Regions from separate parts of the Sporosarcina sp. GTC18466 genome, predicted to be linked through region 2. Evidence: riboswitches for the same ligand, from Rfam matches in the RefSeq annotation. Region 2 holds a riboswitch; each other region holds the start of a gene.
What was found. A riboswitch is a leader RNA that binds a small molecule or an ion and turns the genes downstream of it on or off. The one in region 2 is predicted to bind thiamine pyrophosphate.
Positions count from the first base shown of each region.

Region 1: another riboswitch for thiamine pyrophosphate. It lies ahead of thiC (phosphomethylpyrimidine synthase ThiC); the one in region 2 lies ahead of thiM (hydroxyethylthiazole kinase).
Region 3: another riboswitch for thiamine pyrophosphate. It lies ahead of ACZ5FK_RS05515 (thiamine phosphate synthase); the one in region 2 lies ahead of thiM (hydroxyethylthiazole kinase).
Region 4: another riboswitch for thiamine pyrophosphate. It lies ahead of thiT (energy-coupled thiamine transporter ThiT); the one in region 2 lies ahead of thiM (hydroxyethylthiazole kinase).

Region 1 covers NZ_AP044037.1:2,639,471-2,647,392, reverse strand. Annotated here, with positions in the region: gene ACZ5FK_RS13080 (hypothetical protein) at 1-355, shown strand, start outside; gene ACZ5FK_RS13075 (hypothetical protein) at 368-808, opposite strand; gene ACZ5FK_RS13070 (hypothetical protein) at 929-1,099, opposite strand; gene thiC (phosphomethylpyrimidine synthase ThiC) at 1,118-2,893, opposite strand; TPP riboswitch at 3,037-3,152, opposite strand; gene ACZ5FK_RS13060 (GNAT family N-acetyltransferase) at 3,230-4,006, opposite strand; gene ACZ5FK_RS13055 (cupin domain-containing protein) at 4,192-4,812, shown strand; gene ACZ5FK_RS13050 (DUF4362 domain-containing protein) at 4,920-5,369, opposite strand; gene ACZ5FK_RS13045 (FusB/FusC family EF-G-binding protein) at 5,476-6,114, opposite strand; gene ACZ5FK_RS13040 (YugN family protein) at 6,470-6,895, opposite strand; gene ACZ5FK_RS13035 (vWA domain-containing protein) at 7,001-7,922, opposite strand, start outside.
Region 2 covers NZ_AP044037.1:1,367,102-1,375,023, reverse strand. Annotated here, with positions in the region: gene ACZ5FK_RS06700 (3-hydroxyacyl-CoA dehydrogenase) at 1-813, shown strand, start outside; gene ACZ5FK_RS06695 (hypothetical protein) at 1,055-1,183, shown strand; gene ACZ5FK_RS06690 (DUF2179 domain-containing protein) at 1,436-1,939, opposite strand; gene ACZ5FK_RS06685 (permease) at 2,174-3,253, shown strand; gene thiW (energy coupling factor transporter S component ThiW) at 3,453-3,947, opposite strand; gene thiE (thiamine phosphate synthase) at 3,944-4,627, opposite strand; gene thiD (bifunctional hydroxymethylpyrimidine kinase/phosphomethylpyrimidine kinase) at 4,590-5,432, opposite strand; gene thiM (hydroxyethylthiazole kinase) at 5,429-6,244, opposite strand; TPP riboswitch at 6,345-6,452, opposite strand; gene ACZ5FK_RS06660 (hypothetical protein) at 6,660-7,112, opposite strand; gene ACZ5FK_RS06655 (helix-turn-helix domain-containing protein) at 7,207-7,734, opposite strand.
Region 3 covers NZ_AP044037.1:1,103,453-1,111,374, reverse strand. Annotated here, with positions in the region: gene ACZ5FK_RS05525 (thiazole synthase) at 1-368, opposite strand, end outside; gene thiS (sulfur carrier protein ThiS) at 370-573, opposite strand; gene ACZ5FK_RS05515 (thiamine phosphate synthase) at 570-1,175, opposite strand; TPP riboswitch at 1,252-1,360, opposite strand; gene ACZ5FK_RS05510 (methyl-accepting chemotaxis protein) at 1,572-3,059, shown strand; gene ACZ5FK_RS05505 (PilZ domain-containing protein) at 3,093-3,494, shown strand; gene hpf (ribosome hibernation-promoting factor, HPF/YfiA family) at 3,607-4,167, shown strand; gene secA (preprotein translocase subunit SecA) at 5,018-7,522, shown strand; one part of gene prfB (peptide chain release factor 2) at 7,590-7,661, shown strand; one part of gene prfB (peptide chain release factor 2) at 7,663-7,922, shown strand, end outside.
Region 4 covers NZ_AP044037.1:2,861,795-2,869,716, reverse strand. Annotated here, with positions in the region: gene ACZ5FK_RS14190 (M3 family oligoendopeptidase) at 1-1,122, opposite strand, end outside; gene ACZ5FK_RS14185 (tryptophan-rich sensory protein) at 1,284-2,000, shown strand; gene thiT (energy-coupled thiamine transporter ThiT) at 2,089-2,646, opposite strand; TPP riboswitch at 2,733-2,834, opposite strand; gene ACZ5FK_RS14175 (magnetosome magnetite crystal formation protein family) at 2,938-3,279, shown strand; gene map (type I methionyl aminopeptidase) at 3,370-4,116, shown strand; gene ACZ5FK_RS14165 (DEAD/DEAH box helicase) at 4,178-5,359, opposite strand; gene ACZ5FK_RS14160 (amidase family protein) at 5,420-6,895, opposite strand; gene ACZ5FK_RS14155 (Fur-regulated basic protein FbpA) at 6,900-7,070, opposite strand; gene ACZ5FK_RS14150 (IS4 family transposase) at 7,288-7,922, opposite strand, start outside.

The DNA of each region.
Region 1 (7,922 bases), 1.3 Mb from region 2:
TTTTATCGCACTTTTATTTACATTTCATCATCAAGCGCCGCTTTTGATCGATCTGAGGAACCCCTATGACCGCAATGTGAAAAACCACCAGGCCGCGGATTCCTTTATCGCCGGAAAAAATAATCGGCTGGACGTTTTGACGGCGGTGCAGGAACGTTTTGAATTGCGCCGGAAGAGCGGCGGGATTCTTGTGAAGGAATATAAGCTGGACGGTAAACAGAAAGAGTTTGTCCAAACTGGCACTTGCGGCACGTTCACGTCTTTAGATATGGATTACGGCGGACGAATGCTGTTGCTTTCGGGGTGCGGGCCATCCGGGGAGGATACCATCAGTCTCGGCAGCTTGTCTTACTAGAAGCGGCGCGGCTCAGTCCCGTTTTGCCGCGTCTGCCAAAAAGCGGGTCGCTTCATACAGATCATTTGTGCAGCACAATGCCCGCTCGGGACTTGAGACAATCCGGTCTTCCGCTTCGGCGTATTCCTCGGCACTGACCCGCCCAAACAACTTCCGCCATTTGTTCTCCTTCTCGAGCTGCTCGACCTCTTTGCGGATGGCTTCATGGTCTATTTTATTGATCATGAAAAAGCGTCTTGTCACATCGACATGGGAAAAACGTTCTTTTATGTCAGCGATCACGGCTTGGTCATATTCGGCAAGCTCAATCAATTCACTCGTCCCTACATTATCAGCCGCGTCAGCCAGCTGTTCGTCCCATTCCATGTATGTCTCATCAGAGACGGTGTCAGGCACATAGATGCCAACATTGTAAAACACAGTCTCGCTGTCTTTCTTTTTCTTTGTAAACATAGAAATCCACCTCGCATTTTGATCGGTTTCTGCTTTATGTATATATACGACCGTGCAGCCGATTCGTTTCATACATCAAGAAAGATGCCGGAAATGTTTCGTGCCCGGCATCTTTCTTGATTAATAGTGGTAATTCTCCACAAGCTTGCACTTGCGGCAGATCTGATGTGAACGTGCCATTTGAAAGTCATGCACGCAACGATCCTGAAGTTCTTTGAGTTCCCTCTCCAGCCGTGACAACTGCTGTTTCCCTTCGGCAATGTCCGCAAGCAGCCGGTCGATCACCGTCATGCCCATCCCTCGTTCCCGTCAAGTATAGATTTGTCCTCCGGCTTCTTGAAACTCCTTCGCCTTTTCCTCCATGCCCTTTTCAATGGCAGTCATCCCGTCAAGCCCTTTCTCGTCCGCGTATTTACGGATATCGTGCGAAATTCTCATGCTGCAGAACTTCGGGCCGCACATCGAGCAGAAGTGCGCAATCTTCGCCCCTTCTGCTGGCAGCGTCTCATCGTGGTATTCCATCGCCCGCTCCGGATCCAGGCTCAAATTGAATTGGTCACGCCAACGGAATTCGAATCGTGCTTTTGAAAGTGCATCATCGCGCTTCTGCGCACTTGGATGCCCTTTCGCGAGATCTGCCGCATGGGCCGCGATTTTATACGCGATGACCCCTTCCCGGACATCTTCCCGGTTCGGCAATCCTAAATGCTCCTTCGGCGTCACATAGCAAAGCATCGCGGTGCCGAACCAGCCGATCATCGCCGCCCCGATTGCAGATGTGATGTGATCATACGCTGGCGCAATATCTGTCGTCAGCGGTCCGAGCGTGTAGAAAGGTGCTTCCCCGCAAATCTCCATTTGCTTGTCCACGTTTTCTTTGATCAAATGCATCGGGACATGTCCCGGCCCTTCGATGATCACTTGGACATCGTGTTTCCATGCGATCTTTGTCAGTTCTCCGAGAGTCTCAAGCTCCGCGAACTGCGCTTCGTCATTGGCGTCCGCGATCGAGCCCGGCCGCAAGCCGTCTCCGAGCGAGAAGGAAACATCATACATTTTCATGATTTCGCAGATCTCTTCGAAGTGTGTGTATAGGAAACTCTCCTGGTGATGGAGGAGGCACCACTGCGCCATAATGGACCCGCCGCGCGAGACGATCCCGGTGACCCGTTTCACAGTGAGCGGAATATAGCGGAGCAGTACGCCAGCATGGATCGTAAAGTAGTCGACGCCTTGCTCTGCCTGTTCAATCAGCGTATCGCGAAACACTTCCCACGAAAGGTCTTCCACTTTTCCATTCACTTTTTCAAGAGCCTGATAGATCGGAACCGTGCCGACCGGGACCGGCGAATTGCGGATGATCCATTCCCGTGTTGTATGGATGTCTTTACCAGTCGACAGGTCCATCATCGTGTCTGCACCCCACCTAGTCGCCCACGTCATCTTCTCCACTTCTTGTGCGATATTCGAAGTGACGGCTGAGTTTCCAATGTTCGCATTGATCTTCACGTGGAAGTTGCGTCCGATGATCATCGGCTCGGCTTCCGGATGGTTGATGTTCGAAGGGATGACCGCACGCCCCCTTGCGACTTCTGACCGTACAAACTCCGCATCCAGCCCTTCACGGATTGCGATGAATTCCATTTCGGGCGTGATGATCCCATTTCGCGCGTAATGCATTTGCGTCACGTTCTTTCCGGCTTTCGCCCGGAGCGGTTTGCGTTTCAGGAGCGGAAACTGCTCATGCTCCTTCTCTTTTCCAGCTCGGTATCCATTATCCTCGGGCCTCACCTTTCTACCTTCGTATTCCTCGACGTCTCCGCGTTCTAAAATCCATGGCTTCCGGAGTTCCGGCAAGCCTTTGCGGATGTCCACTTCATGGGCAGGGTCGGTGTATTTGCCGCTCGTGTCATAAACACGGAACGGCGGGTTGTCGAACTCGCCTTCTTCTGTGATCGTCGGCGACAATTCGATCTCCCGCATCGGCACCTGGAGATCTTCTCGGCTGCCCTGCACGTATACTTTCCGGCTTGCCGGGAAGCAGGAATGGATGTGAATCGGTGTGTCTTCTGTCATTTTTGTCATTTCGTCATCGTCCCCTCATTTTTTATTCGGGTGACCTATGACTCTATCCAATACAGGGAATTTGAGCCCGCAAAGACGCAAAAAGACCGGATCCTCATCATGCGGACCCGGTCTTAAACACATACGTCTGCCGTATGCCAAATTATGTTTAAGAGAAACTTCCCTACGCTGGTACGAGCCAGATCAGGTCCAAAGAGTTAGGAAAAATCATCGCTTTTCCCTCTCAGTCCGGACTATCCGGACACCCCTAGTTCAACAGTATTCATTTGTTCGAACACTTTCAGTTTACCTGACATTTATGCAATGTCAAGTTCTTCCTTGATTTGTAATGCAACTTTACCCTCTTTCAGGCGACTGGCAGCCTGCCATTTGCGCAAGGCACTGAAATCCGTACTTCTCTAGAATCGGCCTGCTCATCGGGCTGGCATCCACTGTGAGGAACCGGTAACCGTGTTCCCATGCTTTCTTTGCCCGTACGGAGAGCATCGATGTGTAACAGCCCTTTTTGCGATACTCGGGCAATGTCGAGCCGCCCCATAGACTCGCGAATGATGAGTTTTCCTCAAAGTACATCCACGAGGCGCTGATCAGCTTGTCCCCCTCATAAAGTCCATATAGGAAAAGCGAGTCGGGATCGTTCTGCTTATCTCGCCAGAGCCGGGTTCCCAGTTCATCATGCGTATCCGCCCATATGAAATCCATGAGTGAAATGATTTCGCAGATGCCCTTTTCGTCTGTTATTTCGGTTACCGTCAAGGGAGCATCTCCGGTCACGAGCGGATGGCTCTCTTCCACTTCCAAAACCATGAGCGCCTCAGGAGGTTCGCACTCAAACCCTTCCGTTTCAAGAAGCTCCTTCAAGTTGCCGGGCTTGTCATAGCTGTATACTTTCCACTCGAACCCGGAGCCTTGCCCGTTGAAATAGGCGAGTTCCTCCCGTATAACGCGGCTTGCGTTCTCTTCATTCACATCGGATGCGATGATGAACCCTCTCTCGCCGTGCTGTGAGACATGACGGATGACGTGCTCCGTCTCTTCCCGGATATAGCCTGGCGTCACTAGATGGCGCCGCAATTCATGATCATATAAATCCAGGATCTGTTGCCGATTCACGCGGATCCCTCCTTCTAAAAAAACTCATCCATCAGTTGATAATACCTCACTTTTGCCCAGTCAACATCAACATGCCCGTATCCATTCAGGAAGGATAGCACATTCTCGGTTTTCAAACGGCAGCATTTCGGGCCTTTTCATTCACATGACTCCGGGCCTTCGCATACCTTAGAAAGGCAATGACCATGGCCCAAGGGAGTGATGGAATCATCGAGAAGCATGACGTGGATTTCAAAGATCCGAATTTGCAGTATGCCTACGATTTGAGCAAGAGCCGGTTTTTCACGAAAAATGAACGCAATTATATAAATGTACTAAGCCAGGAGCAACTGAAGACGCTTGGCAATGTAGTTCTGTTAGATGTTTTTCTGGGCGGAGACAATGGCGTGGAGCCTCATTACCATTCAAACGCAGATGAATTGATTTACGGTATCACGGGTGAGACGGTCGTGTCGATGATCAATCCCAAGACAAATGAATTGATCAGCTACCGGATCGGCCCACAGCAAGCCGTGACAATTCCGCAAGGCTGGTGGCATTATTTTAATGCAAGTGGAGAGAACACGCACGTCCTCACCATCTATGACACAGCGAAACTGGATACGGTCTGGGGATCGGACATTTTACGAGTGACCCCGCCGCAAGTGTTCGCTAAGGCGTATTGCCTGGATGAACGGCTCGTCCAGCAAGCATTCGCGCCGATCAAGGACCGGGTCATCATCGCTCCTCCAGCAGGATGCAGGCAGCCGGGCGGAGGATTTCCCGTCCAGACCGGATCGCCCTATCACGGCTATTATCCATATTAGGCTGTAAAAAGCAAATCAGGCCCCGCTCGTATTGGTGCCTGGTTTGCTTTTATTGCATATGGAACTGTAGGACATCGATAATCCTCCATACTCTACGTTCCGCAAGGTTAATGATCGTGATCCATCTCCTGCTCCTTTAAGATGTTCAGCAACGTGAATTGATCAGTAGAGGACTCAGAACGACAGCCCTGGAGCGAATAGCTGAACAGCTGCTCTCCCTCCTCGCGTTCGAGCTCTGTGCAAGACAGTTTCTCTTTCGCCGGCTTGTCCCCACGTTCTTTATTGCCGGAACGGTCAATTTCAAGATGAAAAACGGAACCGTCAAACGTCACGTTATAGAGTGTCGGATTGCCCTCCGGCGTAAAATTCGAGATTCGGACGAAAGCCTGGCCCTCCTTTTCCACGTGCTCCAGAAATTTTTCGAAGTAGACGAAGTTGTAAACCGGTCCGTGCATATTGATGACATCCCCATTTTTCAGTGCCTTTTCACTGTCATATGTACAGGCGGCTAGCAGCAGGACACTCAGGAGTAGCGGCAAAAGTAATCGTTTGTCCATTCCATTCCCCTTTCGCACTGTCTCGTTTTGACTATATGCAAAAGACGGGCGGCATATCCCCAGGTGAAAAAAAGCCCCCTCAACGCGTGTCGAGGAGACTCTCTCGTTACTTTTTCATATGGTCGATGAACTCATGAAGTTTCTCTAATTCAAGCACGTGTTGATTGCAATCATCCGCGTCGCGGCAAATATAATTCCCTTTGGTCGTATAGGTGCCGGGAATCTCGCCTTTTTTCTTCGTCATGAACATGTATGACTCCGTCAGGCGATTGCAGACGGAGCATATCTGCTTCGTCTTCACCTCTTCGTACGTACCCGCAAGCCCTACTGTACCTTTCGGTGTCGGCACAATCATATACCGCTTCTTTGTACCGAGGTCATCATAACTTAAAAAAGTCATTCGCTGATAATTCAATTCAGTGGGCAGTTTCAGCTTCTTGACCTTTGGAAACAGCTTTTTCAGCTGCTGGTCCGATGGCTCTTTGAACGGAATGATGTATTTTTTTAATTCCACAAGGTACTGTTCAGCCGTTTCCTTGTCCTCGACGTTTCCAATGCCGCTAAGAATTTCTTTTTGCACATCTGTAGTTTCAGGCAGCAGATTCCCAATCTTTTCATTCGACAACGATTCGATTGCGCCGATGACATGCTGGTCACTCACTGTAGAGTGGCCGTTCACCAGTTGCAGCACTAGCCGCTTTATCACATTGAACTGGTCATTTCTCATAAATGGATCAACTTTCATTTCTGACAGCTCCTCTGTTTTATTTCAATCAAACAAAGTGCAAAGCCTAGAAATGCAAAAGTTGCATACAAGCGATTTACCGTTTCGTCCGCCCCATGCAAAGTATCGCCTTTCCCATAACAGGCTCTGCATGAGTGTTGTTTGAAGCTGGCAATGCCATTGTTCTTGCCATCTTCACATCACCTCCCGCTTCCTTTGTTCCTTATCATACTGCCATCCTTTTTGTATGACAAGCAGTTACTTTTTCTCCATACCCACACACTTCTTCCTGCACATATGTGGCGATGTCCAGGCCGCCTGCCGAAAAACCCGCATAAAAAAACAGCCGCCGGATTGGCAGGCTGTCCTAGCTTCACTACAGTAGTTCTCCTGAAAAAACATGATGGCCTGTGATTTTAGCGACGAGTGCCTCTCCATCTTTGACCCATTGCTCGTTGTAAATCGGGGCATCCGGGGCATCGGGGCTCTGGAATTGATTCAGCCCGACTGTCGTCAGGATCGGACTTTCGCCATCATCCAGGCCAATATTCAAGATATGCTTAATGATGAACGGATTCCGGAACTCAATCAATGCGTTGTCTTCGTCCAGCATGCCTTCGAGAACATCAAATGGAAGCCGGATGTAAATCGTTTCTTCGTCATTATCAAGCAAGATCCCGTCAAACATCCCTTGATCGAAATCCCAGCCGCCGCCTAGGACGATGCCATGCTCTCTTAGTACCGCTGCGGCATCTCCGTACAACGCCCGCCTTCCAGGCAAATCAGTTTTTAATTCAATCATCAATGTCCACCTTCATTTCTGTATATATTCCTATTCATTCTCGTATTGCCACTAGAATACCCTCGCTGCGGAACTTGCAAACTAGGAATGGGTTCGGGCCCTTGTTTAGAGCTCAAATGCCCTGTAACTTCCTTCATCATTGAAGTCATCCACGTCTATAATCTCGTCCGAGAACGCCTCCACGGCTTCGCGGCTGGTGCCGAGCAATAGTGACAGGACTTGAAAACCAAGCTCCTCTTTCTTTTCAAGAAACGCTTCCAGGAACACTTTGTCCACCTCATCTTCGCCATCCGTTACGAACACGACATCCGCGTCTTCAAATCCGCTGTCCTCGATAACGGAGAGTGCCTGTTCGAGTGCCGCCCCGAAATCCGTTCCGCCACCCAAATAGAGCCCCGCAAGTTCGATCAGATCGCTCGCTGCCATCAACCCTTTTTTATACGTCAGGCATTTGCTTTCCGTGGAAAAAAGAATGACACAGAGATCCCGATGCTGCCTCTTCGCGATAGAAAGAAGAGCGAGGACGAACCCTTTGGACTGGTTCTCGAGCTTCCGCATGCTTGTCGACTGGTCCAAGCAGAAGACAATGGGACCTTTTCCGAGATCGCTCCGCTTTTTTTGATCGAATTGCATTGTTTCCTTTTCCGCAAATCGCCGGAGAAACTCCGTTTTCAGGACAGGATGCTTATACATGCCGAGTTCGGAAGGCAGAAGCCGGTCAAGTTCATTCCCGAACGTGACGCCGCGCCGTTCCATCGCATCCGCATACTCCTCTTTCCGCTTGTCCCGCGCAATCCCTTTGAAACGCCCGGCCCATTCCGCTATATTCTGAAGGCGGATATCATGGGCGACTTGATCGGCGACGGCAAGCTGATCCCGGAGTGGAACCTTTTTCAAATCCGGAGCCCCTTTGCCGCTTTCCTGGCCGAGCAATGAAACGATATTGTTCTGTACTTGCAGTGTCTCGTCCATCGCTTCTTCCGCAGCTTCCGCAAATCCATCGCCGTCCCTCGTCAGCGCGAGCTGC
Region 2 (7,922 bases):
GTGAGCGTCTACGACATCAATGACGAAGCGCTTGGCAAGGCCAAAAAGCGGATCCGCGCCCTGCAGCCGTACTACGAAAAAGATGTCGGCATGACCAGCGGAGACTTCGACAAGGCGTACGAACGTTTGTCGTTCTCTAGCGATTTGGCGGAAGCCGTGAAGGATGCGGACCTTGTGATCGAGGCAATCCCGGAAGTCGTGAGCATTAAGACATCGTTCTACGAGCAACTTGGGAAAGTCGCACCGGACAAGACGATCTTTGCGTCCAATTCGTCGACATTGCTGCCGAGCCAGTTCGCGGAGGCGACCGGCCGTCCGTCCAAATTCCTAGCCTTGCATTTTGCCAATGAAATCTGGAAGAACAACACGGCGGAAATCATGAAGCACCCGGGCACGGACCCGGCCGTATTCGACAGTGTCATCCAGTTCGCAAAAGAAATCGGCATGGTGCCGCTTCCGCTCCAGAAAGAGCAGCCGGGCTACATCCTCAATTCGCTGCTCGTCCCGTTCCTCGACGCAGCGGAAATGCTGCTCGTCAAGGAAGTGGCAGATCCCGAGACGATCGACAAGACATGGATGATCGGAACCGGAGCACCCATGGGACCATTCGCCATCCTCGATGTCGTCGGCATCACGACCGCCTACAACATCGTCAAAGCGAAGGCGGAGGCGACCGGCCAGGAAGAATTCAAGAAACTGGCCGACCTGCTGCAGCGCGACTACATCGACAAAGGAAAACTCGGCCGTGCCACCGGCGAAGGCTTCTACAAATACCCGAACCCCGCCTTCATGGAGCCGGATTTCCTGAAATAAATGGCGGCAACCCCCTGATTCAGCGTGGATCAGGGGTTTTTCATGCGGCTGCCGGTCTTGTGTGAGCATTGGACGGCCCGAAAGAAGCAATGACCGGCTAAAACGAAGCAATGAGCGACCAAATGAAGCAACCCGCCGCCCGAACAACGCAATCCTCCCTCGTTAAGAAGCAACGAGCATGCCAAACGAAGCAACCCGCCGCCCAAACAACGCAATCCTCCCTCGTTAAGAAGCAACGAGCATGCCAAACGAAGCAACCCGCCCGCCAAACGAAGCAATCGCCGTCCTGCCGCCCAGCTTTTTATTTGTCAAAAGCATGCAGCACGCCAGCGGAAAGGGGGCCAGCCTGAAAGAAGCAATAACCGGCTAAAACGAAGCAATCAGCGACCAAAAGAAGCAACCCGCCGCTCAAACAGCGCAATCCTCCCTCATTAAGAAGCAACTAGCGTGCCCAACAAAGCAACCCGCCCGTCAAACGAAGCAACCGCCGGCACGATGCCCAGCTTTTTATTTGTCAAAAGCATGCAGCGCGCCGGTGGAGGGGAGAGGGGCCGGATGACTTTCCGCGACCATCAAAATCTTTCGCCTGAACACAAAAAACTCCGGGCCGCCGCCCGGAGTTTCATCTCAAATTCTTAACAAGGAATCCGCCGTTAAATGTGCTTGGTTCATACGAAATGATAAAAGCTTTCGGATCGATATCGAGCACTTGCTTGCGCAATTTCTGCTCGTCTTTCCGCTTGGCGAGGACCTTCATCATGAGCCGCTTGCCGTCTTTTCCGTCAGCGAGCCACGAAGTGACCCCGTACCCGAGGGTGCGCAAATGCCGCGCGAGCTCCATATCGGTGTTGTTGATCACCACTTCGAACGCGATGTAGCCAAGCGCGAGCTTCGCTTCGATCCGGCTGCCGATATAGACGCCGAGCCCGTATCCGAGACAGTAGGCAGCGATGTTCAATGGTTTATCCAAGTTGTCGAGCACAAGCGTCAAACCCATCAAGTAGATGAATACTTCTGCAATGGAGACGAGAGACGCAATGACGCGCAAGCCTTTGAACGTAAAGAGGACCCGCAGCGTAAACAGGGAGACATACGCTATGTTGATGACGATAATGGTCAGGATCATAGTTAACAAATTAAAACCGCCCCTAGCCTTTTTTTGGTTGGTTCCCATTGTAACATACGCAATCCGCGCTTTCTAACGATTCGGGCAGGAAGACTTACGGAATCCAAAGCGGCCGACCGGTCAGCTTGCGAGAGATCCGCTCCCTCTAAACGGCGGCCAACCCGCCGCTCCTTATCCGTTATCCTAGGAGAACCGAGTATATTGTGATATACTAATTCGGTTCTTTTTTTATTGATGGAGGTCCTAATTTTGAATCAACCCCTACTAGCTCAATCGTCCAGAAAAAAGCGGACGATTCTCTATAGCATTCTCTTCCTGGCCGTGGCGATCGGCGGCCTCGCGTATGTAAAGTGGTTTCCGTATTACGGAAAAAGCATGACGGCGATCACGACGCACTCGATCGGGGACTCGATCCTCGGCAACCCGAACGAATCCAAGTCTTTCTCCTGGCATGAGGCGTATACCTATGCGCTGACTTATTTCAAAGCCGTCTGGAAAGCGGCGGTGCTCGGCATCGTCCTCGGCTCGCTCATCCAGGTGCTGGTGCCGACGAACTGGCTCATGAAAGTGCTCGGCAAGACGTCGTTCGGCAGCACGGCGGCGGCAGGACTCGCGTCGCTTCCCGGCATGATGTGCACTTGCTGCGCAGCACCGGTTGCAGCGGGTCTCAGGAAGAAAAACGTATCCGTCGGGGCGGCCCTTGCCTTTTGGCTCGGCAACCCGCTGCTGAACCCAGCAACGCTCATCTTCATGACATTCGTTCTATCATGGAAATTCACACTGCTGCGCGTCGTTTTCGGCGTCGTCATAACGTTCGGTGTCAGCTACTGGGCCAACCGCTTCGCACCGAAAGTGAAGCAGGCAGATTTGCAGGATGTCATTGATCTGCCGGAAGAAGATAAGCCGGCACAGCCGTTCCTGTCCAGATGGCTGAAAAGCCTGGGGCAGATGACGCTCTACATCGTGCCTGCCTATGTCCTCTCCGTCCTGCTTATGGGGGCGGCGCAGGGGATTTTATTCCCGCATATGGACCGGTTTGCCGGAGACACGTTGCTGCTCATCCTGATCTTCGCGATCGGCGGCATGCTGTTCGTCATCCCGACCGCAGCGGAGATCCCGATCATCGGCACGATGATGGCATTCGGGCTTGGAGGAGGTCCGGCAGCAGCGCTTCTCATCACGCTGCCCGCCGTCAGCCTGCCATCCCTGCTCATGGTCGGCAAGTCATTCCCTCTAAAGGCGCTGCTTTTTGTCAGTAGCGCTGTTGTGGCGGCCGGCGTACTCGCGGGACTGCTCGGGTTAGCCATACTATAAGAAGGAAGCCGTCTCAACACACTAGGACGGCTTTTTTCAATGATCGGCAGGAGAGATACCCAGACCATTCCTAAGCGCTCTGCGGACTTTCCTTACTCAACAAGCGGATAAAATAATCAATCATACACCCGTACAGCAACCACAAAACGAAGTGCAATAAAAAACCGGATTCCCCTAAAGAAACCCGGTCTTTCTTCAATCAATACTGGGCAATCCGCTGCGCTGCCGGCAACCGAACAAGTCTCGCTGCAACGACGACGCCGATGATCGAGCCGCTCACACTCGAAACGAGGAACGGCGGCATGAAGAAGAAGGCGGTGGCCGTCGTACCCATCAGAAGGGCGGCGTACGGGACGGCGAGCAGGGAGGCGATGATGCCGGTGCCGATCGCTTCGCCGACAGCTGCCATCCAGAGTCTGCCGGATTTCTGGTAGAGAAGCCCGGCGAGAAGGGCGCCAATCATGCCGCCCGGGAAGGCGAGAAGGGAGCCGGTTCCTGTTAAAACACGGACCAATCCGGTCAGGAAGGCGATGATGACAGCCGGCACCGGCCCGAGCAGCACGGCCGCGATGACATTCACAGCATGCTGGATCGGGTAGGCGCGGGCGATGCCGGCCGGGAAGGAGACGAAGACGGACCCGGCGACGGCGATGGCGGTGAAAACGGTCATGAGCACAAGTTTGCGTGTGCTCATAGGATTCCGCTCCTCTCGAGTGAGGCGCCTATGACGATCTCTTTCAGCTGTCTAGCCGCGCCTTTCGGATCTGGGCTAGCCGCGATGCCGGAGATGACGGCGACGCCGCTTGCGCCAGCCGCGATGACAGGAACTGCGTTATCTGCCGTGATGCCGCCGATCCCGACGATGGGCAAATCGGGCAGCAGCTGGCGGACCGCTATGATCCGCGCCGTCCCGGCAACCGGTTTTGCGTCATCCTTCGAGAATGTCTGATATACGGGCCCCATCCCGATATAATCCGCGCCCGCTTCCTTAGCTGCTAACGCCTCTTCTACGGAATGGACGGAAACGCCCAGCCATTTATCAGGGCCGATCCATTCGCGCACCGAGGAAGCCATCGCGTCATCCTGGCCGACATGGACGCCGTCCGCCCCGGCCTCCAGGGCAAGCGCCGCATCATCATTCACGATGAACGGCACGCCATACGCGCGGCATAGCCGCTGACAGCTTTCCGCAAAAGCGGTTTTTTCGGAACCTGTGAGCGCCCCTTTGCCTTTCTCGCGGAGCTGGAAGCAGGTGATGCCGCCTTCCAGCGCTGCTTCGAGGACCGCCAGCGGCTCTTCCGCGTTTATCGATCCCATGATGAAATATACCGACAGATCAATGTCTCTCAATGAGTTCCACTCCTTCCATCGCATCATTCCCGAGCAGGCGGTAGGCCGCGTGATTTGTCGGCCCGTGCCCGTTCCCAAGCCCTAGCCCGTCTTCAATCGCCGCATGGATGAATTTCTTCGCAGTGATGATGGCGTCCGGAAGCGCCTGTCCTTTTGAAAGTTCAGCGGTGATGGCGGCCGCGAATGTGCAGCCTGTCCCGTGGGTATCCTTCGTCGCAATCCGCGGCGTGCGCATGAGGAATCGCTCGCCGGTGCCCGTCACGACGAGGTCCTCAGCAAAAGGCGTATCGCTGCGGTGCCCGCCTTTCATCACGACTGCGCGGCATCCCATCCCGAGCAATTTCTCTGCAGCCCGCTCCATTTCCTGCAATGTCCGGATCTCCATCCCCGTCAGCGCCTCCGCCTCCGGTACATTCGGCGTCAGCAGGGCGGCCCGCGGTATCAGATGCTCTTTGAGCGCCTCCGCCGCGGAATCCGTAAGCAAGGAAGCGCCGCCTTTCGCGATCATTACCGGATCGACGACGAGCGGGAAGGCTGCGTGCCGGCTGAGGCTGCCGGCAACCGCTTCGATGATGTCAGACGAAAAGAGCATACCGGTTTTCGCTGCGCCAACGCGGAAATCCGACAAGACGGCGTCGATCTGGGCGGCGACAATTCCCGGATTGATGGGCTGCACCGCGTGGACGCCGAGCGTATTCTGGGCCGTGATGGCGGTGAGCGCGGATGTCCCGAAAGCCCCAAGTTCCTGGAACGTCTTCAGGTCGGCCTGGATGCCGGCCCCTCCGCCGCTGTCCGATCCTGCGATGGTCAGTGCAACTGCATGTGTCATGCCAATTCCTCCTTCAGTATTTCGCCATAATTAACTGCATCATCCGTGAGAGCATATAATTCATTCAACAAATGGACAGGCAGATCGCCCGGCCCGCGTCCTTGCGCGGCGGCACGCTCGCCCGCCCGCTTATAATAGGCGAGACTCGCAGCAACTGCGTGAAGCGAATTTTCCGGATGAAGTGCCAGGAATGCAGCGGAAAGGGCGCTTAGCAGACAGCCGGAACCCGTGATGCGCGTCATCAGTTCGCTGCCTCCGTGGATGAAAACTCCCGCTTTCCCATCCGTCACAAAATCCGTCTCCCCGGTCACCGCTACAATGCACCCAAAGCGTGCGGCCGCGTCTTTCGCCATGCGCGGGACATCTCCAGACCCAGCACCTGCGTCGACTCCTTTCGCCGACCAGTCAGCTCCAATAAGAGCTGCAATCTCCCCGGCATTGCCGCGGATCAGGGCAATATCGACTTCTTCGAGCAGGCGGGCCGTCATCTCCTTGCGGAAAGCGGTCGCCCCCGCGCCGACCGGGTCGAGTATGACAGGGCGGCCGTGCGCGTTCGCGCTCTTTCCGGCCCGCAGCATGGAATCGATTTTCGCAGCATTCAGCGTCCCGATATTCAGCAGAGTGCAAGAGGAAAGAGCGGCAACATCCGCCGCCTCCTCCGGCGCATCCGCCATGATCGGCGACGCACCTGCAGCCAGCAAGCCGTTCGCCTGGAAATTCGCCACGACAATATTCGTCATGCAATGGACGAGCGGATTCTTCAGGCGGAGTTCCTCCAGATATGTGAATCCTGTCTCGGTTTGGTTGATCATCAACATCACTCCCCGTTCATTCTAAAAACCAAAAAAGCCGCCTCCATCAACGACAACGTTGAGGAAGCGGCTCGCAATGTAAGCAGAAGTCACCATCAGTAGACATGCGAATCCACTTCCCTCCGCTGGTATCATCCAGATCAGGTTCAAAGGGTCCGCGCATCGATACACGTCTCAGTCTTTCACAAAGACACCCCTAGTGGTCAACTCTTTTCAGTTTTCAACAACACTATATCATAGATTGGGAGAGAGGGGAACTTAGTGGGGGATCCATGCATCATGCTGCGAGGCACAAAGTGAGCAATAGCCATGCTGATATGAGCAATGAACGTAGAAAGGAAGCAAGCAGCATCGTGAAGTGAGCAATGGGCGGCATAAAGTAAGCAATCAGCCTGCTGAATTAAGCAATGGACAGTTAAAAGGGAGCAATGGGCCAGTTAAAGTATGCAATACACTCGCTCAAAATATCGCGCTGGAAGTAGTAAGCAATAACAGCTGTAAAGTTAGCAATCAGTCCCATAAAGTGAGCAATATCCGCTAGATAAAGAGCAACAGGCCGGTTCAAGTAAGCAACCGGCCTGCCAAAATAAGCAATAAACCTATAAAAGCAAGCAATCCGCCTGCTCAACTTGTGACGCCTGAAGAAGTAAGCAACATCACCCCTGAAGCAAGCAACCAATCCTGTAAAGTGAGCAATACCCGCCAGAGAATGAGCAACAGGCCGGCTGAAGTAAGAAACCGGCCCGTAAATGTAAGCAAACACCCCGCCCAAGTAAGCAATGCGCCCGCTGAAGACGTCACGCCTGAAGAAGTAAGCAATCGCAGTCGAAAAGGAAGCAATCACTCCTGCGAAGTAAGCAACACGCACTGATTAACAAGCAACAGGCTGGTCCAAGTAAGCAACCGCCTGTAAATATAAGCAATCAACCTATAAAAGTGAGCAACCCGCCAACCAAACGTCCTTACGTATCCGAACTGACACAGATAAAATACGCATCCACGTCTCCCGGGTTATGCCAGTAGTGGGATTCCGAAGCATCATAGAACAGCGATTCACCGGCTGACAGCTCGCGTCTCACGCCCGACAGCTCGACGGACAGGATCCCTTCGAGCACATAGACGAATTCGTGGCCGGGGTGGGTGATTGGCTGCCCGCCTTGTTCGCCGGGTTTTAGGGTGATCCTCATCGGCATGAAGTCGGGGGATGAAAACCCGGGTGCAAGGTTCTGGTAATGGATGCCGTACTCAGCAATCCGCTCCTCCATCACAGAACCATCCGGCCTGCCTTCAGGCTCCTCAAAGAAATGAGCGGGACTCATGCCGAGCGAGGCGGCAATCTTTTTTAATGACTCAAGGGTAGCGGAGGATTTCCCGCGCTCGAGCTGGGACACGAAGCTGATGGAGAAACCGGTCGCATCGGCAATGTCCTTCAATGTTTTCTTTCGGTCTTTCCGCGCTGCCCGAATACGGTTTCCGAGGTGCTGGGTCATGGACTATCATCCTTTATTTAAAAAATACCATTGACAGAAATTTTGAACTCCCGTAGTATTATACAATAATTGAAGCATTACTTCAATTCGGCAATTGGAAGCGTTTTCGAACATTGCGTGTCGATAGTTGCAACCGGTTTTTCTATTTATTTACTAATTGAAGTATCACTTCAATTTAATTACAAAGG
Region 3 (7,922 bases), 260 kb from region 2:
TCTTCCAGCAGCATTTCACTCGCGCGGAGCGTCTCCACCGGATCGGGCAGCAGCGAACGGTCGCACCCGATGATTTCCACTTTCACCATATCGCAAAGTCCTGACGCTTTCGCGAGTTTCGCGATTCGCACGGCCTCTTTCGCCGTTTTGGCGCCTGCTGTGTTCGGAAGCAATGTGTATTTCGACAGATCGAGCTGCTCGAGGAAATTCGGCTGCGACGGTTCGAAGATGTTCATTCTCCGGACCGCGAATGTCAGGATTTCGGCTTCTGAAACGCGGACCGCCTCTTTTTGGGTTTCAAATGAAGGGTATTTCCCTGTTCCGAGCAATAATCTTGATGTGAATGTCTTATCGGCTATTGTTAGCATCTTATCCGCCTCCTACAAAATGGATGATTTCAATTTGGTCACGGTCTTTGATTGGCGCATCATACTTGCTTTTATCCAGGATCTCCCGGTTTTGCTCGATGACCATGATGCGGTCCGAAATCGCTAGATGATCCAGCAGTTCGTGGATAGTCCCCACGTCGGCCGGCAGTTCGCGCGGCAATCCGTTCAATGTGATCGTTTTCATTCCTCGCTTCCCTCCCATTGATGTCGATAAGAAAGGGCGGAGCGGACTGGATCGGGGGCACCGAAAATCGATGACATGACCGCGATGCCCGCCACCCCGATTTCCTGAAGGTGTTTCACATGGCCCGGCTGGATTCCGCCGATCGCGTACACCGGAATGCTGACGGCCTTTATGAGCTCCGCCAATTCATCCGTCCCTCTCCCCGCAAGGCCCTCTTTCGACCGCGTTTTGTACAGATGGCCGTACAGGAGCCAGTCCGCCCCGCCGGCCTGCGCCTGCTCCGCCTCCTCGGTAGAATGGACGGAAGCGCCGAACCGGATGCCGGGAAAATGCTCCGCGGCAAGCGGCAGCGGAATACCGTGCCCAGGCATCTGGACGCGCGGCATCTTGAAGATTTTCGCAATATCGGCCCGGCCGTGGACAATCAGCTTGTCTTTAGGAACCTGGTTGTCCAGAAGTGTTTCAATCAACCCCGCCAGCTCGCGGTCCGTCTTTGATTTCTCCCGCAAAATGACCCTGTCCAAATAGGGGCCCGCTTCGGATAGCACCTCAGCCAACCTATGGGCGGGCAGACGGTCGTTCGTCACGCCGATCAGCTCCATAACACCCCTCCTTAAACATACAAAAAAGACCACTTGCTAAAAGAAGCGAAGTGGTCGGCGGATCTGTATAAAAAGCGCCTGAAAAAAGCCACTTCCCTCCGCAGGTACAGACCTGTTCAGGTGATAAGGGTATCAGAGCCGCACTCTTCTCTCAGTCCTTGTAAAGGATTCCCCTAATGGTCAATTATGTATGGAGTTCAATTCGTCTACTACCATAGCATTCAATTGGATAGGCTGCAAGAGGAGTCTGACGATCAATGGCGGATAGGTGTTTCTCATCGTTAATTGGTAAGGAATGACTATATGAATGACTGTTCAGTAATGATACGATTTACATACAAGATAAGGAAAAAGTAGCTGCTCTAAAGAATGTTGCAGCTGGAAAGAGGGAGAACAATGGAAGATGTGCAGGTGCTGCAGCGGAAGCGTTATGCTCAAAAGAATACAATCTTATTTTTGACGCTGGGGGCTTCCAGCCTGATTGGAACGCTCTTTTATCTAGCGACAGGCCAGGACGGTCTGAAGACGGCCAGCATGGCAGTTCCGGTGACGGGTGCGCTGATTCTGTATCTGCTTGCGCTGAAATCCAAACCGCTGGAAGTGGCATATCCGTGGGCGGTGTTCGCCTTCACGGCAGGTGCCGCCATCTTTAACGGCTGGATCGGGGACCCGTCGATCGCAACGGCGGGCATCGCCTTTTTCATGCTTGGCCTGGCTAGCGTGCATATTTCAGCCGCCATCATGGGATATGGATTTGCACTGTCTTTGCTAGTCTTGCTTACATTTCTCGCCCGGTATCCGTACCAGGAGCAGATTGCGGAAAGCAAGGGGAGCCTGATGCTGGTTTTCCTGCTGCTTGGCGCCGGGCTGTTCATCCAGATCAGGCAGACAAAGAAACTGGAAGCGCAAGTTGGCGTGTTCACGGCGGAGCAGAACCGCAGGGCGGAGGAGGAGAGGAAAAAGCGTCGTGAATTGAATGACGGCGTTGAACAGGTAGCCGGCGACTTGCATGAGATCGGCCTGGCCGCAAAAAGGAACCTGGAATCGCAGCATGAATTGCTTGAAGTGATGGATGTGATTGCAGCGTCCGTGGAGCGGGAATCCGGCCAGATCTCGGATATTGCACAGAAAACGGATCGGGCGAAGGCGGCATTGCTGGAGATGCAGGAAGAGAGCCGGGATATGAATCACTCTTCCGCCCAGATGCAGAGCCACTCAGGCGGGGTCGTCAAGGATGTGCAAGGCGTGCGGGCTGGCATGGAAGGGGTTGGCTCGATGCTGGAAGGCCTGAATGGTTCCTTTGATTCGCTGACGGCAAATATCAAGAAGACGAATGAACTCGCGAAGTCGATTGCGGCAATCACGAACCAGACGAACCTGCTGGCGCTGAATGCCTCTATTGAAGCGGCTCGCGCAGGGGTCCACGGGAAAGGGTTTGCGGTTGTCGCAGAGGAAATCCGGAAGCTCGCCGCCCTTACATCTGAGACGCTGGAAGAGATCAATGCGAATTTGACGGACGTGAATCAGACAAACAGCCAGTCCCGGCATGATCTAGAGGAGAGCATGGGCAGGCTGCAGGAGCAGTCCAGGCGCACAGTCGAGGCAGAACGGAAGATCAACGGCATGCACGAGACGCTGGGGGCGTTCCATGAGCAGTTCGAGAGGTTTGATTCTAAAATGAAGCTGGTGGCGGAAGAGACGGCGGATATCGGCAGGATGACAGGGTCGTTCGCCGACCTGCTTGCGCAGTCAAGCGCGTCCGTCGAGGAAGTGAATGCGACGGTACATGCGGCAGTCAGTGACAACGAGCAGATCACGAGGACGCTTGCAGGTACGGTGGAGCGGACGCGGGGACTCGTGGAAGGGTCCGAACTGCAAAACTAGTTCGTCTTTGGTATAATGAAGTCAGCAGGACCGATGGAATGGAGCGTGTTGACCGTGTTATACAAGCGGACGGAATATTTCAGGCATACGTTTTCAGAGCCTCTTGAAGCGGAGTTCAAAATCTTCGTCGGCGCAGACCGTTCCGCCATGTCAAGCCCCGGAAAGTGCCGGCTGCTCGATATCAGTTCGGGCGGCGCGAAACTGGAAGCGGCATACGACATCCCGGGCGGTCCGGGTGATGTGGACCTGCACCTGACGTTCACGCTGTATGAACAGCCGATTACGCTCGACGGCACGATCCAGTGGAAGAAACGGGCCGATGACCACTTCACGTACGGGTTTCATTTTGCGGAAGACGCGGCGACGTCAAAGCTGATCGTCGACGAGCTGAAGCTCCGGATCAAGTCGGGGAAAGAGAAGAAAACGAAGCCGTGACGCCATTTCGCCACATTTCGACTTTTTTCTGAAAAAATTCTTTGTTTGAAGAAGGATTTGAAAGGCAATATGGAGAAGTATATACCAACGGATCATAAAAGGAGGAGTTCATATGCTAGACTTTAACATCCGCGGGGAAAACATTGAGGTTACACCAGCTATTCGGGAATACGTCGAGAAGAAAGTGAACAAGCTCGAGCGCTACTTCACTGAAGGGGCGAACGCGACAGCGCACGTCAACCTGAAAGTCTATAACGACAGACAGACTAAAGTGGAGATTACCATCCCGATGAAAAACCTGACTTTGCGGGCGGAAGAGCGCCACGACGACATGTATGCGGCCGTCGACTTGATCGTCGACAAGCTCGAGCGCCAAATCCGCAAGTACAAAACAAGGGTGAACCGCAAATTCCGCGAACGTGAAGGCGTTGCAGCATTCCTTCAATCCGTCGAGAGGGAGCGTGAGGACGAAGACATGGCGCAGGATGATCACGAGTTCAACGTCGTCCGCACAAAACAATTCGACCTCAAGCCGATGGACCAGGAAGAGGCCATCCTCCAGATGAACATGCTAGGCCATAACTTCTATATCTTCACCGATGCCGAATCAGACGGCACGAACATCGTCTATAAACGAAGAGACGGCAAGTACGGCCTGATCGAGACAAATTAATGAATCAGCAAGCCCCCGGGGAGCAATCCCGGGGGGCTTTTTGATGTGTTCGGCGGACGGGTATGTGAAGTGAGCAATGACCCGGCCGAACGAAGCAACCAGCCGGCTGAAGTGAGCAATCGCTCGGCAGAAAGAAGCAACGAGGCTGAATAGTAAGCAATGTCTTGCGTTTTCGGAGCAATCAGGACTTGTTAGTAAGCAATCAACCGATGAAACTCGTTTTGAAAAGTTGCCTGCTTGCGAAGTGAGCAATGACCAAGCCAAACGAAGCAATCAGCCGGCTGAACTAAGCAATCGCTCCGCAGTAAGGAGCAATGAGGCTGAATAGTAAGCAATGTCTTGCGTTTTCGGAGCAATCAGGACTTGATAGTAAGCAATCAAATAAAGAACCTCGTTTGTAAAGTTGCCGGCTTGCGAAGTCAGCAATGATCAGGCCGAACGAGCAATCAGCCGGCCTAATGAAGCAACCGCCCGCCAGAAAGAAGCAATCAGACTCCAAAGTAAGCAATTTCTTGCTTTTGCGAAGCAACAACAGCGTGTTAGCAAGCAATCTCTCTTGTGAAAAACGCGCTATCCGCCAAGTAAGCAATCATCCGTTCAATCGAAGCAATCAACCGCCAATAATAAGCAACGGCCCAGCTAAACAAAGCAATCTAACAACAAAAACAAGCAATCACCCAGCGAAAGTAAGCAACACCCCGCACGCCGAAGCGATCAGCCTGATAAAAATCAGCAAACACTCCACAGCCTTGCGCAGCTTTCCGAAATGCCGCAAAATCGGACCCGACCATTTGCGCGCGTGTGTATAGAATGATAAAATGAAGGGTGAACTCAATGAGGATGTGACTATATGCTTGGCGTATTGAATAAAATGTTTGATTCCAATAAAAGAGATTTGAAGCGACTTGAAAAAATCGCGGACCAGGTGGAAGCGCTGGCGACAGAGATGGAGCGTCTTTCGGACGAGCAGCTGAAGGACAAGACGGCGGAGTTCCAGGAGCGTGTCCAAGGCGGCGAGACGCTGGATGCGATCCAGCCGGAAGCGTTCGCAGTCGTGCGGGAAGCGTCCCGCCGCGTGCTCGGGATGTATCCGTTCCGCGTGCAGATCATTGGGGCGTCCGCACTCCATGAAGGCAATATCGCAGAGATGAAAACCGGTGAGGGTAAGACATTGACGTCGACTCTCGCGGTCTATTTGAATGCGCTTGAAGGCAAAGGCGTCCATGTCGTGACGGTGAACGAATACCTCGCCAGCCGTGACGCGACGGAGATGGGCCAGCTGTATGAATTCCTTGGCCTGACGGTCGGCCTCAACTTGAACAGCTTGTCGAAAGAGGAGAAACGGGAAGCGTATAACGCGGACATCACGTATACGACGAACAACGAACTCGGCTTCGACTATTTGCGTGACAACATGGTGCTGTACGCGGAGCACCGCGTGCAAAGGCCGCTGCATTATGCGGTCATTGACGAAGTCGACTCCATCCTGATCGACGAAGCGCGGACGCCGCTCATCATTTCCGGGCAGGCCGCGAAGTCGGCGGAATTGTACCGGCTCGCGAACCGTTTTGTCATCACGCTGAAAAAAGAAGAGGATTATTCGTATGATGAGTCGACGAAAGGCGTCGTGCTCACAGAATCCGGCGTAGACAAAGCGGAGAAGGCGTTCGGCATCGACAACTTGTTCGATCTCAAGCATGTCACGCTCAACCATGCGATCAACCAGTCGCTGAAGGCGCATGCGAGCATGCATATTGACGTAGACTACGTCGTGCAGGAAGGCGAAGTCGTCATCGTCGACTCGTTCACGGGCCGTCTGATGAAAGGCCGCCGTTATAGCGACGGGCTCCACCAGGCGATCGAGGCGAAGGAAGGCCTCGAGGTCCAGAATGAAACGATGACGCTCGCGACGATCACGTTCCAGAACTTCTTCCGGATGTACGACAAGCTGTCCGGTATGACGGGTACGGCGAAGACGGAAGAAGAGGAATTCCGCAATATCTACAATATGAATGTCATTGTCATCCCGACGAACCGTCCGATTGCGCGTGACGACCGTCCGGATCTGATCTACGCATCGATGGAAGGGAAATTCAAGGCGGTTGCTGAGGATATCCGCGACCGGCATAAAGCCGGCCAGCCGGTCCTTGTCGGAACTGTTGCGATCGAGACATCGGAAATCATCTCGCAGTACTTGAAAAAGTACGGCATTCCGCATAATGTATTGAATGCGAAGAACCACGGCCGTGAAGCGGAAATCATCCAGGAAGCGGGCCAAAAAGGCGCGGTTACGATCGCGACGAACATGGCAGGCCGCGGTACGGACATCAAGCTTGGCGAAGGCGTGCAGGAACTGGGCGGCCTGGCTGTCATCGGCACCGAGCGCCATGAATCGCGCCGGATCGATAATCAGCTCCGCGGACGTTCCGGACGTCAGGGAGATCCAGGGGTGACGCAGTTCTATCTGTCGCTTGAAGATGAACTGATGCGCCGTTTCGGATCGGAACAGATGAAGAATATGATGACAAAGCTCGGCATGGATGACACGACGCCGATCCAGTCGAAAATGGTGTCGCGCTCCGTCGAATCCGCCCAGAAACGGGTGGAGGGCAATAACTTCGACTCACGGAAACGCCTCCTTCAGTATGATGATGTATTGCGCCAGCAGCGCGAAATCATCTATAAGGAACGGAATGAAGTGATCGACAGCGAGAACATCCGCGAGGTGCTCGTGAATATGCTGGATAATGTGGTGGAACGCGTTGTCGGCATGCACTCGGATGAAGAAGGCAAGACGCTCAACGCAAAAGGCCTTGAGGACTTCCTCGGCGCGAACCTCTTGCCGGAGGACCGTTTGACGGCAGCAGACTTCGAGGGCAAGACGCCTGAAGAAGCGGCCGGTTTGATCAAACAGGCAGTCATGGAACGCTATGACGAGAAAGAAGCGGAAATGTCCGAAGACCGCATGCGCGAGTTCGAGAAAGTCGTCCTCTTGCGGGCGATCGACTCGAAGTGGACCGACCATATCGACGCGATGGATCAGCTGCGTCATGGTATCCACCTCCGCGCGTACGGTCAGACCGATCCGCTCCGCGAGTATCAGGCGGAAGGCTTTGCCATGTTCGAGGAGATGGTGACATCGATCGAGAACGACGCGTCGAAATATGTCATGAAGGCTGAAATCCGCAACAACCTCGAGCGCGAGGAAGTGGCGAAAGGCCAGGCCGTCAACCCGAAAGAGGACGGCGAGAAAGTGACGAAGAAGCCGGTGCGCCGCGCCGTCAACATCGGACGCAATGATCCGTGCCCATGCGGCAGCGGAAAGAAATACAAGAACTGCCACGGCCAAGGCTGAGTGGCAGAAATGGCGAGGCGGCATTGAGCCGCCTTCGTCCACTTTATTTTCAGGAGGAACTTTTATGATGGAATTATCCGATGTTCGCAACGAACTCGACAAAACAGCTAAGAAATTAGCGGACTTCAGGGGGTCTCTTTGACTTAGAAAACAAAGAGGCACGAATCCAAGAACTTGATGAAATTATGCTGGAACCGGGATTCTGGGATGACCAGGATGCCGCGCAGAAAGTCATTTCCGAATCAAATGCGCTGAAATCGACAGTCGGCGATTACAATGACTTGAACGACACGCAGGAAAACCTTGAAATGACGCTCGAGCTTCTCAAAGAAGAGGCCGACGAGGATCTTCAGGAAGAGCTCGGCAATGAACTGAAGGACTTTAAGAAGAAAATGGATGA
Region 4 (7,922 bases), 1.5 Mb from region 2:
CATGAAAATCCGGGATTGCTCAGATGCCGGCATGCCCGTACAGAATCCGCCTGGACGCTTGTTCGGACGGTCTTCCGCTTCAATCCAGCTGTCTTCAAATGCCTTACGCGCAAAAGCTTCCAGTTCTGGTCCAAATTCACCGAAATGTTTCAGGATGAACTCCGCACCTTCCTGGTACTCCATCTTCTTAGTGGAGGCAGTCACAGGAGCGTCAAGGTTATACCAGTCCATCTTTTCCTTGCCGAGCATTTCAGCTTTGCGGCCTAGGTAACGGACGAACGGCTCTTTGTTCGCACTGATTGCTCCCCACATTGCGTCAAGTGTCTCTTCACTCATCCGGTTGCGGAGCAGCGGCTCTTTTAGGACAGAATCCCAGCCGCGCTTCTCATAGATGGCAAGACGGAATCCGGCAAGGTGGTTCAGTGTCGTCGCAAAGAAGTCCTCACGGTCGCTCCACACATCCTCAAGTGCCTCAAATGTGTTTTTGCGCAGTTCTTCGCTTTCACTTGAGCTCAAGTTATTCGCCTGGCCGACAGACAGGATTTTCTCTTCGCCGTCGATTGTGACTTTCACTTTGATGTCACCGATCAGCTGGTTGTAGAACTGGCCCCATCCATGATAGCCGTCGACACTGAGTGCAGTGATCAGGCTTTCCTCTTCTTCTGAAAGCTTCATCGCCACTTCCTCGCGCCATTCCTTCAAGATGAAACCGAATTGCTTCAATTCTTCTGTTTCGAGAAGCTCAGTCCAGACAGATTCTTCAATCTTCGCAAGCATCTGCTGAAGTGCCAGGACTGCCGTTGAGAAGCGTGCGCTCAGAGTGCTTGTCTCCGCCTGGAGGACGAGCGCTTTTTTATCCTTCGTGTCAGCCGCAAGGTAGCATCCGATGACTGCGCCAGCCTGGCGAAGGTGGACCGCTGTTTCTTTCATCGTTTCCAGAAGGTCCACAACCCGTCCAGCATCATCGCGGGATGCGGGTACACTGAATTCCTTCACTTTATTTTCGAATGCCTTAATTTTATCCGATGCTTCGTCCAAATGCGAGCGGAGCTCCTCAGATTCGCTGCCCCCTTTGAAAAACACATCCAAATCCCATACTTGTGAGTACGCTAATTTTGTCATGCCGATTCCCCCGATTCATTTTTAAGATTCTAAAAAAACCTGCCATTTCATTATACCACGACTATTCGGGAATCGAAATAAATGAATTGTAATTGATTCTTCATACTTTCCTGCGCATCTTAGCCCTTTCCTATGTATACTTGTATATAGGAGGATTTGGAATGTCTAAATTACTGCTTATGACTTTTACATTGGTCGCTGCCATCGCCTGTAATTTGGCAGTCACCATGTTTTCAATGAATGGCACTACTACGAATGAAATTACCGGCCGTCTTCCGGTGCTCTTCAATCCGGCCCATTATGTCTTTCTCATATGGGTGGCCATATATGGATCGCTTTTTTATTGGATCAGCAAGAGCCGATCTGATCAGACGCAGCTCATGCCTCGGCGGGTTGTGCTGTTTCTCATGGCATGCGGGCTGCAAATTGCCTGGATGCTGCTTTGGCAATTCGAGCAATTCAACTGGTCGCTCGCAGTCAAAGCTGCCTTGCTGCTGACCTTGACTATTTTTTATTTCACTTACCCTTCCCGGGAGAATAAACTTGCGAAACGGGCGCCTATCTCTTTGTTCTTCGCATGGACCTCCGTCACCTTCATCTCCAATCTGGTATATGTTCTGATGTTGCATGATTGGTCGGGATGGGGGCTCAGCGATCCGCTGTGGACGGTCATATATATGACGATCGGTGCGGCTGTAGCTCTACATTTTATGTATCACCACGGAGATTATGTATTTATCCTTGTGTATATCTGGACCTTCCTGGGCATAGCTGTTAAAAACGGCACGGATGAGTTATTCGTATCGTCCGCCGCTATTTTCCTGCTTGTCGTTCTTGCGGCAAGCTTCCTGTTTCTGCGGGACCCAAAACGGGAATAGCTTGAATACCTTCATACATGGTTCTCCACTATCCGGAGGGAGGACGAAGAAATGCCGCCTCTCCATAGACTGGAGGGCGGCTTTCATGTTATGCATGTTTTAGCAAACGCTGTGAAGAAGCAAACAGCGGAACGGCAATTACTGAACATAGGATAATGGACGGAATCATGAAGGAACCGTTATAGATCAATGAGTAAAGCCATGCAGGCTGATCACCTGCGTATTGTGCGTAAAATACGATTCCAGCGATGTAGTGGCAAAGGTAGCGAAGAAGCCCGCCGATCACTGTTCCTGCAATGACAGCTGCAGCCATTCCGCCTTTATTGCCGGTTGCCATGGCTTTCCGGTACCAGCCGAGCGTCACTGCTGCAAGGCCGACGACCGTATATGATCCGAAGTAGTCGAGGAACCCCTGGACAGGATGTATGAGAGTGCCGCCGATTACAGCCTGCAGAGTACCTGTCAGCAATCCTGTCAGCATGCCTCCGGCGAGTCCCCAGCGGAATGCCATGACGATGACCGGCAGCATGGACAAGGTGATCGACCCTCCCTGCGGCATTTTAAACAGCGTAATCTGATCGAGCACGAAAGACAATGCTCCCAAAATAGCAACTTCCAACAACATTTGAAGACGTTTACGATCCATTTTTTCTCCTCCTTTGATTTTGGAGGGATACGGTAAACGGACAAAAAAAGACGCCCCGGATAGAACCGGGACATCTCGTTATGTATGCCTGTTTCCATCCACATCCCTACGCAAGTGCGAACTTACAGGTTCTAAGGGTCAGGACATGCGTCCAATCTCAGCCAGAAACGGCCCCCCTTGTGGTCTTGTAATTCAATTGTCGCCTTCATTGTATATGATGGGACAATTGGAAACAAGATGAGCAGAAGAAATACTTCTACTCGGAATCTTTCGCAAAAGGAGGTTTTCCTATTGGCCAACAATAAAATACTATCCGCATTGTGTTATTTCAGCATATTCTTTTCACCGCTGCTATTGCCGGTTGTCGTTTATTTCGCTTCCAATGACCATGAAGTGAAGATGAACGCAAAACGATCGCTCTTTTCACATCTCATACCGGTCGTTGTCCTGATTGCGGGTTTCATCATCTTTTCATTCTCCCTTGTGTCATTCGAACAGCGTCTTAACACGATCGTGACTGGACGTTTCGATTTTTGGGGATTGGCCCCTTTCCTGTTTCTTCTCATATACGGCGCATTGACGCTAGTTGTAATTGTATGGAACATCTACCAGGGCGTGAAAGTGATGAAGTGAACCAAGCGGATGCATCATCCATTTCTACATCCGCTGCGTATGATATAGTTATGGATGGTAAAGCAATGCGAGCAGAAAGGACTTGTAAAGATGATAGTCAAAACAACTGAAGAAATCGAAGCGTTACAGAAGATAGGCCGGATCGTCGCAGAGATTCGCGAAGCGATGAAAGAGGCCACGGTCCCTGGCATTACGACAAAAGAATTGGATGAAATCGGCGGCCGGCTGTTCTCCGAAAAAGGAGCGGTCTCAGCACCGATCGATCAATATGATTTTCCAGGCTACACATGCATCAGTGTCAACCATGAAGTGGCCCACGGCATTCCGGGTTCCAAAGTGATCCAGGAAGGCGATCTTGTGAATATTGACGTCTCGGGATCATTCGGCGGTTATTTCGCCGATACGGGCATCTCATTCGTCGTAGGTGCTTCTGATGAGCGGAAACAGAAACTTTGTGACGTTGCGAAAAGCGCTTTCGACCGGGCAATGACGAAAGTGAAACCCGGCTCACGGCTGAATCAGATCGGAAAAGCGGTGGAACGTGAAGCACGCGACAATGGGCTAACGGTCATCAAGAACTTGACCGGCCACGGTATTGGCACATCTCTCCACGAAGAGCCGCAGCATATCCTGAACTATTATGATGCATGGGATAAGACTTTGATGACTGAAGGCATGGTGCTGGCGGTCGAGCCGTTCATCTCCGAAAAGGCTGAGCATATTATTGAGCTCAGTGACGGCTGGACGTTCGCGACGCCTGATAAATCCTTAGTTGCACAAATCGAGCATACGATTATCGTCATGAAAGACGGGCCGATGATCTTGACTGAACTATAATGCCAAAAGAGACCTGGATCGCATTGATAGCGTTCCAGGTCTCTTTATATGCCCAGCCGCGTTATTTCTTGCGCGGCTGTTTCTTCTTTTTAGAAGGCGATTTTTTCACGGCAGTCTCCGTTTTCGTCTTCGCATTCCCTTCCATCAGCTTGCCATGGTACCAGATTTTCTGCACAGGTTTGAATTGCTTCGTCAGCTTCCGGTAATCCTTCTCCTCCGGGTATGAAAGAAGGGTCAATACTTCCCCGTCTCGCCCTGCACGTCCTGTCCTGCCCGAACGATGGATGTATTGCTCGATCGTATGCGGGACATCCACGTGGATCACATGCGTCAGTCCGTCAATGTCCAATCCTCTGGCCGCAAGATCCGTAGCAATCAAGATGTTGATATCGCCTTTACGGAACCGCTCCAATGTCTCCTGCCGTTCAAACTTCCTCATATCCGAGTACAAGACAGCGATCGGCGCATCGTTGTGATTCAATTTGATCTCCTTCATGCGGATCTGATCGACATTGTTCATGAACGCAAGCGCGTGGATGCCTTCCATATGGGAGAGCCCCCGCAGCAAATCCGTCTTATCCCGGGCGTCCGTCTTGATGAATGAATGCTCGATGGATGCGGTTATAGGCATCTCATCCAGGGAAACCCGGAATCGAGCAGGGTCGTTCATCAGATTTTTTGCGACAAGTTCAATTTCGTCTGTGATGGTCGCTGAGACTACCGCAACTTGCCGGTCCGGACTGGCGCCCTCAATCAAATTCTTTACGAGGACCCGGTAATCCCTTGACAGCAATTGGTCGCCCTCATCAAGGACAATTGTTTCGATGTCGGCCATTTTAAGCCGTTTCGCCTTCACCAGTTCGACAATCCGGCCCGGTGTCCCGACTACAATGGTCGGTTTCTTCTTCAGCTTTTCAATCTGCCTTTGCATGTTGGCACCGCCGATCAGCTGCGTCACCGTAATATCCGTTTCAGCTGTCCAGTCACGGATAACGTTGACGATCTGCATGGCGAGTTCCTGGGAAGGTGCCATGATGAGCGCTTGGGTCCGCTGCTTGGAACCGTCGACCTTTTGAAGGATCGGCAGTACATAAGCAAGCGTCTTGCCGGTCCCTGTCGGCGATTCCGCCACAATATCCTTTCCGGCAATCATTTCGGGTATCATCTGCTCCTGGATCGGAGTCGGCTCCGCAAAGTTCCATTTCTTCTTAATCCTATTGTCCATCGTATCCAAAAAGGACATGTCCATCCCCGCTTTCAAACGTTTCCTATACGTTAATAATGGACTTTATGGCCGTTCTTTTCAACTACTTTCGAACAGGGCTCGGGGCTTCCTCCGTCCTTTCACCTTCTGCTCATACGCAAAGGCGTAGCCAATCAGCTCGAATTCCGTGCACGCCTGGCCGCAGAACGTGATGTTGAACGGTTCCCCTTTATCCGAAAACGCAGAAGGGACGGTGACTGCCGGGTATCCCGCCGCAGCGCTGAAGCTGCAGCCATGATCTTGCGGGAAGACCAGGACATCGACACCATTTTTGCCGAACGCTTTCCCGAGCGCTTCCTCTTCCGCGAGATGCCTATTACGCAGCAGAGCCTCCAAATAGACTGGTTCTGTAAGAGTCCCGCTTGTCCGGGCCACTTTTTCCAATGTCACCTGGCCATATTCAAGTGTCTCCTCGGGATGTTTTTTATTGAATTCGATAATATCGTGGATGGTGCGAATCGGATTTGTACTCGCCGTATGCCCCAAATATTCATGGAGGGCCGCTTTGAATTCATAAAGAAGAACCTCGTAGCCAAGATCATCCTCCATCGTACCGAGTTCGATATTGTCGTGGATGATCGCGCCAGCCTGCTCGAGGCTTCGCAAGGCTTCATCAAAAAGCTTTCTGCGTTCTGTCGAGATTTCTCGTTCGAATATCTTTCGAGGCACTCCGATATGCACGCCTTCCAGCGCATCCGCTTGTAACGCCTCCTGCCAGTCGACGTGTTCAAACCGCTTCGCAAGAACAGTTGCCGGATCCGCCTTATCCTGGCCAACCAGCACACTGAAGACGAGCGCCGCATCTTCGACGGTCCTCGCGATAGGGCCTGGGGTATCTTGTGTAAAAGAAAGCGGGATGATCCCGGATCGGCTGATCGCTCCCACGGTCGGCTTGATGCCGACTAGCGAGTTCTGGGCCGCAGGATTGATGATCGATCCGGTCGTCTCCGTACCGATGGAGGCGGCAGCCAGATTCGAAGCCACGCCGGCAGCAGACCCGGAGCTCGAGCCCCCTACGTCAAAGGGGCCATACGGATTCTTCACTTGACCGCCCCGCGAACTCCAGCCGTTCGTCATGCGGTCCGACATGAAATTCGCCCATTCCGTCATATTTGTCTTGCCGAGAATGACCGCCCCAGCCTCACGGAGCTTCCTGACCAGAAAAGCGTCATCCTCCGCGTAGAAATGCTGCATCGCGAGCGAACCGCAGCTCGTATGCATTCCGTCAGCTGTATCCATATTATCCTTCAGCAATATCGGAATGCCATGCAGCCAGGAGCGCACTGTGCCGTACGCCTGCCTTTCCTCATCCAGACCTTTTGCAATTTGAAGCGCTTGCGGATTCAGTTCAAGAACCGCCCGCAGTTCGCTATTCTTCCGGCGGATTGCATCGATATACAGCACAGTCAGCTCCTCGCTCGTCAGCTCGCCTGCCGCCATCTTTCCCTGCATATCCCGGATGGTCGCTTCTTCCAGCCATTCATCACGCAGTCTTTGCAATCTTTCATTCAACATACGCTCACCTCAATTGCTCAATGCCGCCTTTACTGTCCACATATTGTTTCATCAATTCATATAGAGATAATTCATATAACTGTTTGCCATTCACTTTAAACACGCCTTGACCGACTAGATCGTTGATAATCAGATCGCGCTTGCGATCAAAATGGATATCTTCTATCTTTCTCATGATGATGTTCCTTTCATCTCGATGTGCATTGTTTTCCTTTCAAGTATTCCCTTTCGCCATTTGCAGGTAAACCTGTCTGAACATTCGAGGAAGTGTTTTTGACGGTTGCTAGCCACTAGCGTTGCATAACTTGAATATGTACCCATTTAATACTTATGTAACCTAATTAAAATGAACAAAAAGAAACACCTTACCAATTTTATTAAAAGTAATTTTTTTACTTTTTACGAGACTTATTTAAATAATGGTCTTTTGTAATCGGTGAAACGATGGCAACGTCTTCTCCGTATTGGATAGGAATTGGAATGCATTCGGGAAGCTTTTGCCTTCCTTTGCTTTTCTTGAGCCTTCGATTGCAAGTAGCTAACAACGTACTTATCGGCCGATAGACATGCGCTCTAATAAGTCGTAAAAAATCCCAAATAGATCTTTTTGGCTGATGTATCAGCCGCATGATTTCAATCAGCGCAAATGCGATCAAGGTAATATACATTTGATTCCATATTCCTTTAGGCGACTGGCTGAAAAGGTGATTGAGTTTCAAATGCTGCTTGATCCATTTGAAGAAAAGCTCGATATACCACCGGTTCTTGTACGTTTCCAGAATTTCCTCTTCACTTAGGTCTAGCCGGTTGGTTACTAAGTGGAACTTTGTTCCTTCTGCATCTTCGAACTCGATATAGCGTAGTATCTCGGGCCTGGTTTGTATTGAAACAAGTTCATTCCGGGTGACAGAGGGATGAGTCGGTGCATAGGACCAAATGGTCTCCATGTGAAACGTCTTTCGCACACGCACCAGGAATTGAATGTTTCTCTGAAGCCAACCGCCCATCTTGGTTTTGTGTGCATATC